DNA from 3 places in the Pantoea sp. X-Soil-YNGN-785 genome. Region 3 is predicted to be linked to each of the others. Evidence: predicted binding sites of a transcription regulator. Region 3 holds the regulator's gene; each other region holds the start of a gene.
The links. The regulator LexA, encoded in region 3, represses DNA repair genes until DNA is damaged. The targets are predictions, from matches to a motif close to TNCTGTATGTACATACAGNA.
Positions count from the first base shown of each region.

Region 1: the regulator LexA is predicted to act here: its motif matches at 2,195-2,214, upstream of mutH (DNA mismatch repair endonuclease MutH).
Region 2: the regulator LexA is predicted to act here: its motif matches at 1,257-1,276, upstream of AC6I8E_RS08190 (metal-dependent hydrolase).

Region 1 covers NZ_AP035942.1:3,219,908-3,223,015, reverse strand. The annotation lists gene AC6I8E_RS14935 (YgdI/YgdR family lipoprotein) at 138-356, opposite strand; gene AC6I8E_RS14930 (TerC family protein) at 475-1,185, opposite strand; gene mutH (DNA mismatch repair endonuclease MutH) at 1,286-1,963, opposite strand; gene rppH (RNA pyrophosphohydrolase) at 2,648-3,108, shown strand, end outside.
Region 2 covers NZ_AP035942.1:1,772,337-1,775,444, reverse strand. The annotation lists gene kduI (5-dehydro-4-deoxy-D-glucuronate isomerase) at 1-370, shown strand, start outside; gene kduD (2-dehydro-3-deoxy-D-gluconate 5-dehydrogenase KduD) at 388-1,149, shown strand; gene AC6I8E_RS08190 (metal-dependent hydrolase) at 1,299-1,889, shown strand; gene AC6I8E_RS08185 (L-cystine transporter) at 2,041-3,108, shown strand, end outside.
Region 3 covers NZ_AP035942.1:294,568-297,675, reverse strand. The annotation lists gene dinF (MATE family efflux transporter DinF) at 1-1,314, opposite strand, end outside; gene lexA (transcriptional repressor LexA) at 1,414-2,028, opposite strand; gene AC6I8E_RS01280 (diacylglycerol kinase) at 2,134-2,502, opposite strand; gene plsB (glycerol-3-phosphate 1-O-acyltransferase PlsB) at 2,631-3,108, shown strand, end outside.

The DNA.
Region 1 (3,108 bases), 1.0 Mb from region 3:
CCAGCTTCCTTTTTTTATGGAATGGAATGTTGTGTCCTCAGGGACTATAGCGCGAGCAACGGCGGGGAAGGAAGGGGGAAAAGTCGGGGAAATCACCTGCCAGCACGGAATCGGTGGCAGGTAATTAAATCGGGCACTTAACGTTCAATGATCGTTGAGACCTCATCGCTGTTAATCTGCACCTCGTGACCCGTCTGGTCGGTGTACTGCACCAGGCCGGTCTCTTTATCAATGCTCGGCTTGCCCTCGGTCATGATCATCCGGCCATCTTTGGTCGCCATGACATAATCAGAACTGCATCCACTCAGTAACGCTGCGGTTACCATCACCAGTGCTACGCCTGCCAACCCTTTCATCACGCCTCTTCCTCACAAATCGTTAAGTGCAAAAAGTGTAGTAATAAATGGTTTTGCCGGCAGGGTTAATCGTAGGATTCTGAAAATAACCGGGCGAGCAGGCTCGCCCTTGACTTTCTCAGGCGTGCTTTTTCTTACTGCGCATCAGGTTTAGGCACTCAACCGCCATGGAGAAGAACATAGCGAAATAAATGTAACCTTTTGGTACGTGGACCGCGAAACTCTCCAGAATCAGGGTAAAACCGACCAGAATCAGGAAGGAGAGTGCCAGCATTTTCACTGACGGATGGCGCTCGACAAACTCACCAATTGCGCGTGCGGCAAACATCATCATCAGCACCGCAATCACGACGGCAGCCATCATAATGAACAGATGATCGGAGAGGCCGATGGCAGTGATCACCGAGTCGAGGCTGAAAATGATGTCGAGCATCATGATCTGCACAATCGCGCCAAGGAACGAATGAACGCGGGTGTTGTGTTCGCCTTCGCTGCCTTCAATCGTTTCATGGATCTCCATGCTCGATTTCCACAGCAGGAACAGACCGCCAAACAGCAGAATCAGATCGCGCGCCGAGAACGCATGATCCATCAGCGTAAACAGCGGATTAGTCAGGCGGGCGACCCACGCGATAGAAGCCAGCAGGCCAAGACGCATTAACATCGCGCCCATCAGACCAATGCGGCGTGCACTGGCTTGCTGGTGTTTTGGCAGTTTAGCGACCACCAGTGACAGGAAAATGATGTTATCAATACCCAGTACCACCTCAAGGATGGTCAGGGTGCCCAGCGCCAGCCAGGCGTTGGGATCGGAAATCCACTCAAACATACCGGCATTCAATCCTAAACGAAAAGTAAACGGCGATTATACGCATTGAATTCGCCAATCTCCCACAAAATTGCGACGATGGTCGCGCAGGATAAGCGATTTACAGGAGAAAATGGCGCGCCAGCAGGGGACCGGTGAAGCTCTTCTTCAGGTAGAAGCCGCGCGGCAGGGTCATGATGGGCTGGCCCTGATCGCCGATTCCCTCGGTCAGTGCCTTACTGTTAGCGGCTTTAGGCCGGATTTGCAGCCAGGCACCATGCCGTGCGGTAATCTGCTCAACACGCCCCAGCACGATCATATCCATCAGTTCTTCCCAGTCCTGACGCAGCATCTCATCTTCTTCCGCATCCGGGCTCCATAACAGCGGCGCGCCGACACGGCGTTCCCGCAGCGGAATCTCGCGTCCGCCTTCAACCGGGATCCACAACACCCGCGCCAGCTTGTGACGCACATGGCTGGTGAGCCAGGTCACGCCGCTGTTACCGGTCAGCGGTGCGACGCAGACAAAGGTGGTTTCCAGCGGTTTACCCTGTGCATCAATCGGGATGGTTTTCAGTTCGATACCGAGATGGGCAAAGTCCTGTTCCGCTTTGCTGCCTGCGCTCGCCCCAAGGTGCCACTCCAGCAGCATGCCGACCCAGCCTTTATCGCGTTTAAGATCCGCAGGCATGGGCAGACCGGCACGCGCAGCCAGCGTTTCCATAGGTAATCCGGCTAAATCCTGCGCGCGTGCCAGCAGGCTGGCTTCATCTTCAGGTGGTCCTGGTGGATAACGCATGTTGATAACTCGCAATGGTTAAAATTCGTACAGCTGCGGGTGGCTAAGTTATCCCGCTAAAATAAATCGTGTCCGGGATCGATAATAACATGATAGATCATGCTTTTTTAGGTGGATTGACCTTGCGCTATCCGCAGTGAGTCAGGGTTATCCCAGCTTACCCGCAACAATGAACAGGATCTCCAGCCCGGTTATCCACAGAAAAGTGGGATAACCCCCTTATGTTTGCGGTACTGGTTCCATTTACAGCCTTGACTTTTCGCTATTTGACCAAATTTTCACCGCCATGACCTAACCCTGAGCAATTATCTGTGGATAAAAAGCACTGTGCTTATAATTTAGCCAATTGTCAGTGGGCGTAAAAATATTCGCTGTTTATAAAAAGCCGATGAAGCGAGATTCTTTATTAATTTAATTATTAATCAATAAGATAATAAACTAACTCTTTTTGGCATTCCCAGGTGTGATGGCAGGGTTATTCAGTTAACTCCCGCGTTCTGCACAAAGCTATCCACAGAAAAGGTGAATAAGATCGATCTTTTTTGCGGTCTTTGTTTATAACTTTGCCCTTTTCTGTGAGTTATCCCGCTATTGATGGCTCAACCCCCCATGAATCCAGTGGTTTACCGCCTGTAAGGAGTGTGAAACAATCAGGCCATTCAAATTTTGCTTTGAGGTAGTCCGGTGATCGATGATGATGGCTACCGCCCGAATGTTGGTATCGTAATCTGTAACCGGCAGGGACAAGTGTTATGGGCCAGGCGCTTTGGACAGCACTCCTGGCAATTTCCTCAGGGAGGCATCAATCCCGGTGAAACCGCAGAACAGGCGATGTATCGCGAACTGTTCGAAGAGGTCGGATTACACCGGAAAGATGTTCGAATACTTGCCTCTACCCGTAACTGGTTGCGTTACAAGTTGCCAAAACGTTTGGTGCGTTGGGACACAAAGCCGGTATGTATCGGCCAGAAACAAAAGTGGTTTCTTCTGCAGTTAATGTGTAATGACGCGGATATCAATGTGCAGCACAGCAGCACGCCGGAATTTGACGGCTGGCGCTGGGTCAGTTTCTGGTATCCGGTGCGTCAGGTTGTCTCCTTTAAGCGCGATGTCTATCGTCGGGTAATGAAGGAATTCGCTGGCGT
Region 2 (3,108 bases), 1.5 Mb from region 3:
TACTGCCAATCGTCGCACCATTAACAAATTTATCGTGCCGGATGTGCTGCCCACCTGCCAGCTCACCATGGGCTTAACCCGACTGGATGAAGGCAGCCTGTGGAACACCATGCCCTGTCACACCCATGAACGGCGCATGGAAGTCTATTTCTACTTCGATATGAGCGAAGAGAGCGCGGTCTTCCACATGATGGGAGAACCCCAGCAAACCCGCCATCTGCTGGTACATAACGAGCAGGCGGTCATCTCACCCAGTTGGTCAATTCATGCCGGCGTCGGCACCCAGCGTTACACATTCATCTGGGGCATGGTGGGTGAGAATCAGGTCTTTGATGACATGGACCACGTCAAAATCAGCGAACTGCGTTAAGCAGAGGAGAAGCATAAATGGTACTGAATACGTTTGATTTAAAAGGCAAAGTGGCAATGGTGACCGGTTGCAATACCGGTCTGGGTCAGGGTATGGCTCTGGGGCTGGCTCAGGCTGGCTGCGACATTGTCGGCGTTAACCGTTTCGAACCTGACGAAACGCAGCGTAAAGTTGAAGCACTTGGCCGCCGTTTCTGGTCGATATCGGCTGACCTGATGAAATCTGATGTTGCGTCGCAGGTTGTTGAGCAGGCGGTCGCAGCCGCGGGCAGAATTGATATTCTGGTCAACAACGCCGGGATTATTCGTCGTGAAGATGCACTGAACTTCAGCGAGCAGGACTGGGATGATGTGATGAACATCAACAGTAAAACGGTCTTTTTCCTGTCACAGCAGGTAGCCCGGCAGTTTATTGCTCAGGGTAACGGCGGCAAGATTATCAATATCGCCTCTATGCTGTCGTTCCAGGGCGGCATCCGCGTGCCTTCCTATACAGCGTCGAAAAGCGCAGTCATGGGTTTAACGCGCCTGATGGCGAACGAGTGGGCGAAGCATGGCGTTAATGTTAATGCGATTGCCCCAGGCTATATGGCTACCGATAACACTGAACAGCTGCGTAAAGACCAGGCCCGAAGCGATGAGATTCTGGGGCGTATCCCGGCAGGACGCTGGGGCGTGCCTGATGACATGATGGGCCCGGTAGTTTTCCTGGCCTCTTCCGCGTCTGACTACGTTAATGGCTATACACTGGCGGTAGATGGCGGCTGGCTGGCTCGTTAATCTTTCTGGCAGAGCGGGCGGACAGTGTTTCATCACTGTCCGCCTTGTTAAAAATATTCATGCTTCGTTACAGCGTCACATGTTCTCATTTACTGGATAAATCCCTATACTGGATGCATCGACAGCTTTCTTTGCAACCAGGTTCTATCATGACGGGCGAAGGCCACATCATTTTTGCCATTGCCAGCGCTATTTTTGCCAAACGTGCTGAGCTGACACCCGTACTGGCGCAGGCCGACTGGTGGCATCTTGTTCCCTCAGCCCTGCTGACATGCCTCCTGCCCGATATCGATCACCCCAAATCTCTGCTGGGACAGCGACTACGCTGGCTTTCTCATCCTATTGCGCGCGCGTTCGGCCATCGGGGCTTTACCCATAGTTTGCTGGCGGTGGCGGCCGGTTTATGGCTTTTTCAGATAAACCTGCCCCAGTCGTCGCCGATACCGGCAGACGTACTACAGGGTCTGACGCTGGGCTACCTCAGCCATATTGTGGCTGATATGCTGACGCCCGCCGGGGTTCCGCTGCTGTGGCCCTGCCGCTGGCGCTTCCGTCTCCCGATTCTGCGCAGTCAGAAAGGAAATCAGCTTGAGCGGGCGTTATGTCTGGGACTGGTAGGCTATGCGCTGTGGTTCCCGGTCGGCATGCCATCTTTTGGTGCAAACGGCTGGCCGGCTCAGCTGTTTGATACGCTACAAAATGGCGTCGGACGGTTAATTTCCAGTCATACTGCGCAATAAAGCCGCACAAAACGTCATTAAGTTATAAACCATGCCATTTGGATATAAGGTGCCCTCTCCGCCTGCTGTTACCATTCCCGCTGTCTTAATTCGTGATTAACATTATGCGGCTTTCCCGGGTGGGAAAGCCGCATTACTCTGGAGTTTCAGTATGGACCTTCCTCTTACGCTCAATATCGTGGCCTTTGTGGTGCTGCTGGTATTGCTCTCCCGCTTCAGCCGTCAGAACTGGAGCCTGTCGAAAAAAGTGCTGACCGGTCTGGTGATCGGCGTGCTGTTCGGCCTGGTTTTGCAGTTGATCTACGGCGAAAACAGCGCAGTGGTAAAAGAGTCTATCAGCTGGTTTAACATCGTCGGTAATGGCTATGTCCAGTTGCTGCAGATGGTGGTGATGCCGCTGGTGTTCGTTTCTATTCTGAGTGCGGTGGCCCGTCTGCATAACGCCTCGTCGCTGGGGAAAATCAGCGTACTGACCATTGGCGTACTGCTGTTTACCACCGCGATTTCGGCGCTGGTCGGCGTCTTCGTCACCGGTCTGTTTGGTCTGAGCGCAGAAGGTCTGGTTCAGGGTGTGCAGGAAACCGCGCGGCTGAGTGCGATCCAGAGCAACTATGTCGGCAAAGTCTCTGACCTGAGCGTGCCACAGCTGGTGCTTTCCTTTATCCCGAAAAACCCGTTTGCCGATCTGACCGGCGCTAATCCAACGTCAATTATCAGCGTCGTCATCTTTGCCGCATTCCTGGGTGTGGCTGCCCTGCAGTTGCTGAAAGATGATGAAGTGAAAGGTCAGCGCGTGCTGGTCGCAATCGACACGCTGCAGTCATGGGTTATGAAGCTGGTGCGTTTAGTGATGAAACTGACGCCATATGGTGTGCTGGCGCTGATGACCAAAGTGGTTGCCGGTTCAAACCTGCAGGACATCATCAAGCTGGGCAGCTTTGTGGTCGCCTCTTACCTCGGTCTGGCCATCATGTTTGGTGTTCATGCTCTGCTGCTGTCGGTGAATGGCATCAACCCGCTGCGCTTCTTCCGTAAAGTGTGGCCGGTGATCACCTTCGCCTTCACCAGCCGCTCCAGCGCAGCGAGCATTCCGCTGAGCGTAGAGACGCAGACCCGTCGTCTTGGCGTGCCGGAGTCGATTGCCAGCTTCGCGGCATCCTTCGGTGCCACTATCGGCCAGAACGGCTGTGCCGGTCTCTATCCGACCATGCTGGCCGTA
Region 3 (3,108 bases):
AAACCAGCTATTCTGACGCCAGTGCCTGCGCCAGATGAGCCACAGTGACAGACCGCGCAGCGCCAGGAAAACCGTTACCGCCAGCCACAGTCCATGATTGCCCAGCGCCGGTACGCTCAGCAGCGTCAGAAAGTAGCCTGCTGCTGCTACCACCATGCTGTTACGCATCTCACGTCCGCGCGTCGCGCCGATGAACATCCCATCCAGCAGATAACACCAGACGCCGATCAGCGGCATAACGATCTGCCAGACCAGATAGCGGTCAGCACTTTGTTGCAGCGAAGGAAGGGAGGTCAACAGGGTAACAATCTGCGAGCCAGCAATGGCATAGATCAGCGAGAAGAAAAGCGCCACCACCACCGCCTGCCGACAGGCAGAGTGCCAGACATGCCACAGTTTGCTGCCATCTTTTGCACCATGCGCCTCGCCGGCAAACGCTTCAACCGCGTAGGCGAAGCCATCCAGCGCATAGGCCGTGAACGTAATGAACATCAGCAATACCGCGTTAACTGCCACCACATCCGGGCCAAGCCGCGCGCCCAGCACGGTCAGCGAGGCGAAACAGAGTTGCAGCATTAGTGAGCGCAGCATGATATCCCGGTTCAGCCGCAGCAGTCGGCCGCTGTCACCGCGCCAGCTCTGCTTCAACAGGCTTAGCGAAATGCCGCGCAGCTTCAGGACCCGCCAGACCATGATGCTGCCGACACCCAGCGTAATGTACTCCGCCAGCGCCGTGGCGGTTGCTGCACCCGCGACACCCCAGTGCAGACCCATCACCAGCCAGAGATCGAGCACGATATTAACCACATTGCCCACCACCAGCAGGATCACCGGCGCGCGCGCATACTGCACGCCCAGCAGCCAGCCCAGAATGACCAGATTTGCCAGCGTAGCAGGCGCGCTGAGCCAGCGAATCTGAATAAACAGCGCCGCCTGTTCCAGTACCGCGGGATTGCCGCCAACCAGATGGGTCGCCAGCTGAATAATCGGATAACGTAAAGCGATGAACAGTACACCTGCCAGCAGCGCAATAATCAGCGGCTGCGTTAGCGCGCGTGCCAGCGCAGTTTTATCGCCCGCACCAAACGCCTGCGCCGTAAGGCCAGTCGTACTCATTCGAAGGAAAAGCAGCAGCATAAAGAGGAAGCTGGTCACCGTGGTCCCGACCGCAACCCCGCCAAGATAGACAGGGCTGTCGAGATGACCAATTACTGCCGTATCGACCACCCCCAGTAAGGGAACGGTGATATTTGAAAGGATCATTGGCAGCGCAAGCCGCCAGAGATTTTTATCGGTTGCCGTGATAAAGCGCATTCGCCGTTCCGTGCTCGGTGTCGCTGCGCAAAACAGGCAGCGACAAAATTAGGGCAGACAGAATAGCATCAGAAAAGGCGAATGCACGCAGGCCTCAAATCAGAGCCACTCGCCGTTGCGAACCACACCAACCGCCAGACCTTCAATGGTCAGGGACTGTGCACGGGTATCGACAACAATCGGGTCAAAATCACTGTTTTCAGGCAGCAGATGCACGATAGCACCCTGCTTTTTCCAGCGCTTAACGGTGACTTCATCATCAATGCGGGCAACGACAACCTGGCCGTTGCGTACATCCTGGGTTTTATGTACCGCGAGCAGGTCGCCATCCATAATCCCGATATCTTTCATCGACATTCCGCTGACGCGCAGCAGGAAGTCGGCAGACGGCTTAAACAGGCCCGGATCGACCTTGTAGTGGGTTTCGATATGTTCCTGCGCCATGATCGGCTCACCGGCAGCAACCCGGCCAATCAACGGTATGCCTTCTGAGGCTTCTTCTTCCATTAGCAGACGAATGCCGCGCGATGCACCGGAAACGATCTCGATAACGCCTTTACGCGCCAGCGCTTTCAGGTGCTCTTCTGCCGCATTCGGTGAGCGGAAGCCCAGTTGTGCAGCAATCTCTGCGCGCGTAGGCGGCATGCCTGTTGAAGAAATATGGTCGCGAATCAGGTCATAGACCTGCTGCTGCCTGCTGGTTAATGCTTTCATCCCGCCCCCTGGTTGTTTATACAGTCGCTGTGAGTATATACAGGTATTGGCGAAATGGAAACCGATTGTCAGGCAAAACGCGGCTTCCGGCGCGATATGGAACGCTTATCGCAAATGTGTCCAGAGCAGCGCTATCCAGACAAACAGTGCCAGTAAGATGCTGATCAGTACCGCCGCAGAGCCCATATCTTTGGCCCGGCCCGCCAGCGGATGATGCTCCTGACCGATGCGGTCAACGACCGCTTCAATGGCGCTATTGAGGATTTCAACAATGACCACCAGCACCACCGACCCAATCATCAGGATGCGTGAGACCACATCGACATCCAGCCAGCAGGCGATAATAATGGCGACCAGCGCAGCCAGGGCCTCCTGACGAAACGCCGCTTCATGTTGCCAGGCGGCACGCAGTCCCTGCCAGGAGTAACCTGCGGCTTTAACTATTCTGATAAGTCCGGTGGCATTATTTGCCATGATGTGGGAACCCTTTTATCGGATTGACGTCAATGTCTGGGCTGCGTGCAATTGGCACCACCACAGATCTTCGCTGCACTTTCTGGTATGCTTGCGGCGCTTTGCTAACAAGAGGCTTCATGTTGTCTATGTCAGGTTGGCGTAAACTCTATTACAAATTGCTTAATTTACCACTGTCGTTTTTGGTAAAAAGTAAGGCCATTCCGGCCGATCCCGTGTCTGAACATGGTCTGGATCCGACCCGACCTATTATGTATGTTTTGCCTTACGATTCGAAGGCCGACTTACTGACTTTACGCGCGCAGTGTCTGCGGCATCATCTGCCTGACCCACTCTCTCCGCTGGAGATTGATGGTTCACTGCTGCCGCGCCACGTATTTATCCACGATGGCCCGCGCGTCTTCCCCTATTTTGTGCCCAGCGTGGAATCGGTGAAAATCTTTCACGATTACCTCGATCTGCATCGCAATAATCCTACGCTGGATATCCAGATGCTGCCGGTGACGGTGATGTTTGGCCGCGCACCCGGACGTGAAGTCCAGGGCGAAGCCACGCCACACCTGCGGGTGCTGAACGGCGTACAGAAATTCTTTGCGGTGATCTGGC